Regions from separate parts of the Caballeronia sp. ATUFL_F2_KS9A genome, predicted to be linked through region 1. Evidence: riboswitches for the same ligand, from Rfam matches in the RefSeq annotation. Region 1 holds a riboswitch; the other holds the start of a gene.
What was found. Region 1 has a riboswitch for cobalamin ahead of NCS67_RS17735 (CbtB domain-containing protein). Riboswitches for the same ligand answer to the same signal wherever they lie in the genome.

Region 1 (4,406 bases):
CGCGGGCAACGGCGCGCTCGGCCTGCCGACGATCCACGGTCAGGTGACCGCCTACGATGCCATGACGGGCGTGCCGCAATTCATGCTCGATGGCCCGACGGTGACGGGCCGGCGCACGGCGGCGGTATCGATGCTCGCGATCCGCGCGCTTCACGATGCCGCGCCGCGCGAGGTGCTCGTCATCGGTACGGGCAAGCAGGCTGCGTATCACGTCGAGGCGCTCGCCGCTATTTATCCCGATGCGCACATCGTCGTGCAAGGCTCGCGTCCCGGGCGCGCGCGCGAGTTCTGTGCGGCGCATGCATCGCTTTCGAAGCAGCTTGCCGCGCTCGACGAGACCACGATTCCCGATTCGATCGATGTCGTCATCGCCGCGACCACGAGCAAGACGCCGGTCTATACGTTGCCCGCGCGCGCGGGCCGCCTCGTGATCGGCGTGGGCGCATTCACCGCCGATGCCGCCGAGATCGCCGCCGCGACCGTGCATGCAAGCGCGCTTTACGTCGACGACCCTGCGGGCGCGCGTCACGAAGCAGGCGATTTCATTCTCGCGGGCGTCGAATGGAACGATGTGCACGCATTGGCGCTCGCGCTCGCGGCGCCGTCCAAAGCCGTTGATGCATTGCAACCGGTGATGTTCAAATCGGTCGGCTGCGCGGCTTGGGATCTTGCGGCATGTCGCGTCGCGCGTGCGGTTTTGTCGGAGGAAAGCATCGCGGCGCGCTAGGCCGTGCAAGGGGAACGCCAGCTTGGAACGGTACTTGCTGTAAGTCTCTTTAATGACAGAGACGCCATAAGCGTCACATGACAAACGGCGCCAAGGTGCGCCACAGCAATCGAGCCAGCGAACTAACCCATGAAAAGTCGATACGACAGCAAGTGGCACCCGTGGATTCCGGCGCGCGACGACGGACGTGAGGGCGCGGGTGGCGCGGCGGACGGGGAACGCCAGACGACTCCGCATGCGAGCGCGGCGCCGCCTGCGGCTTATTTCATCTCGGTTCTTGAGCTTGCGACGGGCGAGAAACTCGGCAATGACGAGCGTCTGCGCGCCGTCGCGATGCTGGAATCGCAATTCGGTGCGGGGCGTCCGCGCACGCTGAAGGAAGCGGTGCGAATCTGTGCGGCGGCGATCGATTCATCGACGCTGCAGCGCATGGCGCGCGGCGCAAAGGCCTAGAAAACACGTCTGAAAAGACAGCTTCGGCGAAGCGCGTTTTTTCACACGTGTGTAAAACGCGCGTGCTCGCTGAAAAGTGCGCGAACGTTCGGTTGCGCCTTGACCGCTCTATTTGACGGTCTGAATGACTTCGAAGCCCTCGAATTCCGGATGACCGAGATAAAGCTGGCGCGTCTCGCCGCCGGCATTGCGATGCGCGGCGCGAAACGCGTCCGAACGCGTCCAGTCTTCGAAGGCTGCCTGATTCGCCCATATCGTATGGCTCGAATACAGAACGTGATCGTCTTTCACCGGCCCTTTGAGCAGATGAAACTCGACGAACCCGGGCACATCCTTCAGATGCGTATCGCGGCTCGTCCACCGACGTTCGAAGTCGGCTTCGGCGCCGGGCACGATCTTGAAGCGGTTCATGGCGATATACATGTCGATGCGGTTCCTTCGAAGTAGTGACTCGATTGAGCGGATAAGAACGATCAGTCGCGCCCGAGTTCGACGATGGTCGTGAAGCCGCCGAAGAACATGCGTTGAGGATCGAACGGCGTCTCGCCGGATTCCATCATCGTTTTGAGGCGCGGGTCTTCCATCACTTTGGCGTTGACGCTATCGCGCTGCTCGCGCGATTCGTAGACGATATACGAGAACGCGACGGTCTCGCCTTCCTTCATCTGCACGCTCTGTGGAAACGATGTGAGCTTGCCGGGCTTCACGTCGTCGGCGATGGTTTCCACGAACTCCAGTGCGCCGTGTTCCAGCCAGATCTTGCCGGCGGCTTCGGCCATGCGGCGATAAGCGTCGACCTTGTCGATCGGTACGGGTACGACGAATCCATCCACGTAGTGCGCCATCTGAGTCTCCTGGTTGAGTCGAACGCGCACCGCGCACGCGATGCGCTGTCTGCTTTGAGCTATTCGTATGCAGCGAAGTTCAGGGCGGTCCACGTATCGGCGGGCGAGGCGCGTTCCAGCACCGTGGACGAGAGCGGCGCGAAGTTCATCCCATAGATCGATGCGAGCGGCAGGCGAAGCGCATGCGCGAGCGCCGCTTTCACGACGATCGCATGCGTGACGACGATGCAGCGCCCCGCGTCGAGCCGGTCGATCGAAGCGAAGCCCTCGGCGACGCGCGCAGCGAGCATGGCGACGCTTTCGCCGCCGTGCGAACGCGCATCGGGACCCGCGAGCCATGCAGCGACATGTTCCGGTTCGCGCTCGCCCGTTTCGCGTATCGAATGCCCGCGCCAGCGGCCATAGTCGATGTCGTCGAACGCGGGAACGATCTCGAATGCATCCGCGATCCACGCCGCCGTTTCACGCGCGACGCGCGCGGGACTCGCAATCACGCGCGTGTCGGGCAAGGCGTGCAATGACGCGAGCTGCGCGCGCGCATCGCGCTCGGGAGGTTCGTCGCCGGTGGGAAAGTGCCCGGTTTTCATCGCGCGCGTGGCGGCGTGACAGAGAAGAATGAGTTCCAAGGCAGGTGGCGGTCGAATCGGAATCGTTTTACTTTGCAGCGGATCATCATAGAATGGCAAGCTTGCAGTGCGAGGAAGCCGGTGCAAACCCGGCACGGTCGCGCCACTGTGTGCGGTACGTCAACGCGAAAGCGCGGCGCCGCGAGTCAGACCCCGCTGCATGCTCTTCGTCAATCGGGACGCGCTTTTCCCTGGAGAACCACCATGAATGCTTCCAACGCGCCGGTCCTTTCCGCTCCGGTTTCCCCGTCACTCGATGCACCCGTGCCCATTCCGGTGCGTGAAGTGTTGCCGTGGGCCGTCTTCATCGGCCTCATTCTGCTGATCGCAATCTATTTCGTCGGCGCCGAACAGGGCGCGACGTCGATTTTCTCGGGCACGTACGTCCACGAATTCGTGCATGACGGCCGGCATTTGCTCGGCTTTCCGTGCCACTGAGGAAGCATCATGATTCGCACTTTGCTGATACGCGGCATGATCGCGGGACTGGTCGCGGGCCTGATCGGCTTCGGCTTCGCGCGTGCGTTCGGTGAACCGTCGGTGGCACGCGCCATCGCGTTCGAGGAACAGCACGAGCATGAACACGAACATGAGCACGGTCATGCCGATGCGGCTGCCACGCCAGCGCATTCGCACGATCACGGCGACGAAGCGCTCGTGTCTCGCGATACGCAAGCGGGCCTCGGCCTTCTGACCGGCGTCGCCGTGTTCGGCACCGCGCTCGGCGGTCTCTTCTCGCTCGTGTTCGCGTTTGCTTATGGACGGCTCGGCGCGTTGCGCGCGCGCGGCACGTCGGCATTGCTCGCGCTGTTCGGCTTCGTGAGCGTCGCCATCGTGCCGTTCCTGAAGTACCCGCCCAATCCGCCCGCTGTCGGCAATGCCGAGACCATCGGGCCGCGCACGGCGCTTTTCTTCGGCATGGTGGCGATTTCCATCGCGGCTGCCGTCTTCGCCGTGCGCTTGCAGCGGCGCATGGTGGCGCGGCATGGCGGGTGGAACGCGACGCTCATCGCGGCGGCTGCGTATATCGTCGTGATCGTGGCGGCGCAGGTCGCGCTGCCGTCCGTCGATGAAGTGCCCGCGGATTTCTCCGCTTCGCTGCTGTGGAATTTCCGCGTGGCCGCTATCGGCATGCAGGCGCTGTTATGGACGACGCTCGGTCTCGTGTTCGGTGCGCTCGCAGCGCGTGAACTCGAGCGGCCGGCGGTGAGAAGAATGGCTGCGGCGTAAGCGGTTCGGCGTCGCTCATGAAGCCCGCGCTTCGTCAGGAACGCGGGCTTTTCGTTTGCTCTTTCGCCGCACGACGCTTGAGCAATTCATCGAACAGATCGAGCTTCGCGGCATCGTCCATCGATCTGAAGGTCTTGATTTCCTCGCGGCTTCGGAAGCAGCCGAGGCACAGGCCCGTTTCCTGATCGAGCTTGCAGACATCGGTGCATGGCGAGCCGATGGGTTCCTGCGCTTTCGCGCGTTCGATGGTGAAAGCGAGATCGTCTTGCGTCGTTGTCATAGTGATTCGCCGCGAAAGAGCGCAGCGGCCGCGGCCGGATTCGACGGCCAGTAAGCGTGCATGTAAGTGGCCGACACCGAACCATGCCGATAGAGCGCTTCGCCTTCGGTGCCGGTCGTGGCATGAGCGGCCTTGAGTGCCGGCTGCATCGGCGTGTCGAGCGTCGAGTAGTGGAATGTGTGACCGGTCATCGCGCCATGCGTCGTGTCGATGCGCTGCATCGCGAGGCGCGACAGCTTGCGTTG
Region 2 (4,406 bases), on a different contig from region 1:
TCGCACGCGATACGGGCAACGCGACGCTGCCCATCGCGAGCGACGCGACCAGCACGACGAGCGTCGCTGCGCCGAGCGCGATCCAGATCGCGGTGGCGCGGCTCGCGTTCATCGCGCGCGGACGTTCAGCCACGCGGCTCACGACGGATGCCAGCCCAACGTGATGTACGCGCCGCGTCGTGGCGTGTTGTACGAGTACGCAAGTTCATAGTCCTTGTCGAACAGGTTGTCGATGCGCGCCGTGACGTACCACGACTTCGAGATGTCGTGGCGCGCCGACAGATTCACGATGCCGTAGCCCGCGAGCGTCGAATCGTAATCGCTGCGTTGACCGCTCACGATCCATTCGCCACCGACGCGCCACGGCCCGATCGTGCGATGCGCCGTCAGCGTCGCGAAATGCCGCGCGCGCCGCGTCAAATCCTCGTGATTCGTTTCGTCGACGGGATTCTGGAACGTGACGCCCGCGCGCACATCCGTTGCGCCGACGTGCCCCGCCCACGATCCCTCGATGCCCTGCACCTTCGCGCGCCCGACGTTCTGCGCGACATAGTAGAAGCCGCCGTCGGACACGTAATCGATCAAATTCGAATAGCGCGTCTGAAAAAGCGTCACGCGCACCACGCCGAGCGCATTCGATGCGTACTGCAACGCCGCCTCGACCGAATGACTCCGCTCCGGCTGAATCGACGGATTGCCGCTCAGCGGATAGTAGAGATCGTCGAAGCTCGGCGCGCGAAACGAGGCCGAATAGCTCGCGCTCGCCTTCCAGTGCGCGTCGAAGTTATACGCGTAGCCCAGATAGTAGCTGTTCGCGCCGCCGAAATCGGAATACTGATCGCGGCGCAGATTCGCCTGCAACTCGTTCGCGCCGATGTGCGCCACGTAACCCGCGAACATCGAATTCACATGACGGTCGGGCGCGCTGAACTGATCGGAATCGAGCGTCTGATCGAGATGCTCGTAGCCGAAGAGCAGCTTGTGCGCGTCGCTGATCCGCACGTCGTTCTGCCACGTATATTGCCGGTTCTCCGAATCGAAACGGCTCGTATAGACGCCGTTCTGCTCGATGTTCGCGCGGTCCTGTCCCTGCGCGATCGTGAAGTGCGCCGTCCAGTTATCCGTGACGCGGCCGTTCGCGAACACCGACGCCGAGCGCACGCGATCGTGCGTTTCGTTGATATCCGTCGGCTGGCCATAGGCATCGTCGAAACTGTTGATGCCGTTCGATTGCAGGAAGCGCACGCCCGCGTCCCACTTGTCGCTGAACTTGTGACGCAGCGTCGCCGCGACGCTCTCGTTCAGATAGCCGTTCGCGTTCGGATTGGCGCCGGGCGCGATTCCCGGATCGATCGACGAGAAGCCGTCGGTTTTCTCGCGCGAGACGTTCACGCTGAAGGTCGTGCGGCCGTCCTTGTCGAGCGCGCCGCTCACGCCCGCCGATTGCCGCTGCGTGTGATAGCTGCCGTACTCGGCCTCGAAGTTGAAGCGCGGCGGATGCGCCTCGCCTTCCTTCGTGAAGATCTGCACGACGCCGCCGATCGCATTCGATCCATAGAGCGCCGACACGTTGCCGTTCACGACCTCGACGCGCCCGATCTGGTCGAGCATCAATTGCGATAGCTGTGCCGCGCCGAGCGACGCCGATTCGACGCGCACGCCGTCGATCAGCACGAGCGATTGCGACGACGCCGCACCGCGTATGAAAAGCCCCGAGTTCGAGCCCGGTCCGCCGTTGCGCGTGATCTGCACGCCGGGCGCGAGCGCGACGAGTCCGAGCGCGTCGCTTGCGTTTGCATCGGCGATGTCCTGCTCGTCAAAAAGCGATGTCTGCGGAATCGATTCGGCAAGCGGCTGCGGCGCGCGCGTCGATGTGACGACGACGGGCGCAAGCGTTTGCGTGCTGTCTTCCGTCTGGGCCGCCTGTGCAGCGCCGGCGAACGGCAAGGCGCCGATGGCCGCAACGAGCGCGCCATGACGGGAGAGACCGCTTCTGAGCGCGGCCAGTGGCAATACCATGTGTGAAGTGTTCCGTTTCGCGTGAGCGCGACCCCGCTCCCCGCGAGGACGATGCGCGACGAACGCACCGCGCCATGCGCGCCGATGCGTCGGACTCCGGCCGGTATCCGGGCTGGCGATCAATCGTCTCGCCTTCCCGCGCATGGCGCGCAGTGGCATCGACACGTTTCTTGCAGTCGCGCGCGTGCGACGAATTTCGACACGCTCGCGCGGCAAAAACGCGCATGAGACGACTTGCAACTTGCGTTGCGGTCGCTTACCGTTGCGGGGGCAGCACAGGTTGGCTCGTCGTCGATTGCGGCGACTTCGCTCCCTGTTTCCCGTTTGACTGCATCCACGAGATCCGCGGATGCGAGCACCAAAAGTGCGGCAAGTGTAGGAGCGCGGTTCGGGGCCGTCAAGAAAACCGCGCGGGCAGACTGGCGCGGCGCATGACGAATCGAACGAGAAGCGAAAGAGAAGCGGCCGGCCTGTCATCACGAGCGTTGCGGGGCGCTCGCGTTTTCTGCACACGAATGCATCGCGACATGCGCTTGATTCGAAGGATTAAGCGCTAGATCGCGTGTTGTTACGTCTCGAAACGAGACATTTATCGGAAGCTCCGTTGAACCGCGCTAAAATGCGAGGTCTTTAGAGGACGCAGCACATGCTCAACGAACTCGAATCACTGTCAGGAAACATCGGCCGGCTGATCCAGATCAGCGAGCGCCACAAGCAGGCGCATCAAGCGCTGCAGGAACAACTCGAACAGCTGCGCGCCGACTATGCGAACGTGCAGGCCGAGCTCGCGCAAGTGCGCGAAGAGCGCGATACGCTGCAGTCCGAACGCGATTCGCTGTCCGCGAAAATCGACGACGCGCAAATCCGCCTGAACGCGATTCTCGAAAAGCTGCCGCGCGGCAAGTCCGCGCAACATGCCGAGTCCGACAATCAACTCGATCTCCTCGAAGCCGATTCCCGGGAAGCACATGAAACGGAATTGCACGGCGAGCATCATCAGGGAGAGAAGGCATGACGACCACGCAGATCGAAGTATCCATTCTCGGGCAGCCGTATCGTCTCGCGTGCTCGCCGGAAACCGAAGGCGCATTGCGTGAAGCCGTCGCGCGCGTCGACGCCGAAATGAACAAAGTGCGCAATGCAAGCAGCGTGCGCGGCACGGATCGCATCGCGGTGATGGCGGCGCTTTCGCTGGCGTCGGAATTGCTTAAGCTGCAGGACAGCGTGCGTCACGGCGAGGCCTTCCCCGCCGAAGAAATCCGCCGCACGATGCACTCGATGAACGAGCAATTGGGCGCGGTCATTGCGCAACACGAAGCGCAATAAGGCAGATGCGCGTCGAGTCAATCAGCGCGCAATGTCAATCGAAAAAAGAAACCGCCGAAGTAGCGTGAAGAGGCTGCAGAAGGCAAACGATTGGTGTAGAGTGACGTTTCCCTGCCTGGTACGCCAAGGTCATATATTCCTTGAACCAATGCTACATTGGCACGGTTGCGGAACCTTGCAGCACGGGCGCGCGCGTCGCTAGTCCGATGTACCCGAAGTGTTGCTTACCGCGACCAATCTTGAACCCAGGTTCAGGATGCCGGCCTAGCGGCTGTGGCGGGGACCTCATTCAAGAAACGGCATCGGTTTTTCCGATGCCGTTTTCGTTTGTCCCTGCCGTTCGCTCTTCGATTCATGCACACGACCATGCGCTACTGGCTGATGAAGTCCGAACCGGACGAAGCGAGCATCGATCATCTCGCGCACGCGCCGAAAAAAACCTTGCCGTGGACGGGCGTACGCAACTATCAGGCGCGCAACTTCATGCGCGATCAGATGCAGATCGGCGACGGCGTGCTCTTCTATCATTCGAGCTGCCCGGAGCCGGGCATCGCGGGCATCGCGAAAGTGTGCTCGACGGCGTATCCGGATCCCACGCAATTCGATCCGAAGAGCGATTACTACGATCCGAAATCGACGCAGGAAACGCCGCGCTGGATGCTCGTCGACGTGAAGTTCGTGAAGAAGACGCCGCTCATATCGCTCGCCGCGTTGCGCGAACATCCAGAGCTTGCCGACATGCAAGTGCTCGCGCGCGGCAACCGGCTCTCGATCACGCCCGTGACCGAAGCGCAATGGCGATTTATTACCGAGCACCTCGTCTAACAAGGAACTTACGACTTCACGACTGCGACTAAATCCCGTCGCACGTACGCGATGTCACGGAGTCCTTCGATGCTCAATAAGAAAACCGCCGCCGCCTTCGCCCTGCTCGCGATGTCCGGTGCCGCGCTTACGTTGTCTCAAACCGCCGCTGCGCAGACGGTGATGACGCAGCCACAGCCCTCGGGCGTGCTCTCGCTCTCCGCACAAGCGAGCGCGCAAGTGCCGCAGGATGTCGT

Region 2: another riboswitch for cobalamin. It lies ahead of NCS67_RS02685 (TonB-dependent receptor domain-containing protein); the one in region 1 lies ahead of NCS67_RS17735 (CbtB domain-containing protein).

What each region holds. Positions count from the first base shown of each region.
Region 1 is NZ_JALQEK010000029.1:422,984-427,389, reverse strand. Features, by position in the region: gene lhpI (bifunctional Delta(1)-pyrroline-2-carboxylate/Delta(1)-piperideine-2-carboxylate reductase) at 1-727, shown strand, start outside; gene NCS67_RS17755 (hypothetical protein) at 857-1,180, shown strand; gene hmuQ (heme-degrading protein HmuQ) at 1,289-1,603, opposite strand; gene NCS67_RS17745 (DUF1428 domain-containing protein) at 1,654-2,025, opposite strand; gene NCS67_RS17740 (histidine phosphatase family protein) at 2,085-2,651, opposite strand; cobalamin riboswitch at 2,700-2,826, shown strand; gene NCS67_RS17735 (CbtB domain-containing protein) at 2,856-3,089, shown strand; gene NCS67_RS17730 (CbtA family protein) at 3,099-3,881, shown strand; gene NCS67_RS17725 (DUF1289 domain-containing protein) at 3,916-4,161, opposite strand; gene NCS67_RS17720 (cobyrinic acid a,c-diamide synthase CobB) at 4,158-4,406, opposite strand, start outside.
Region 2 is NZ_JALQEK010000002.1:90,378-94,783, reverse strand. Features, by position in the region: gene NCS67_RS02690 (FecCD family ABC transporter permease) at 1-142, opposite strand, end outside; gene NCS67_RS02685 (TonB-dependent receptor domain-containing protein) at 139-2,019, opposite strand; cobalamin riboswitch at 2,101-2,398, opposite strand; gene NCS67_RS02680 (ATPase) at 2,666-3,034, shown strand; gene NCS67_RS02675 (cell division protein ZapA) at 3,031-3,345, shown strand; RNA gene ssrS (6S RNA) at 3,451-3,632, shown strand; gene NCS67_RS02665 (EVE domain-containing protein) at 3,712-4,170, shown strand; gene NCS67_RS02660 (SIMPL domain-containing protein) at 4,240-4,406, shown strand, end outside.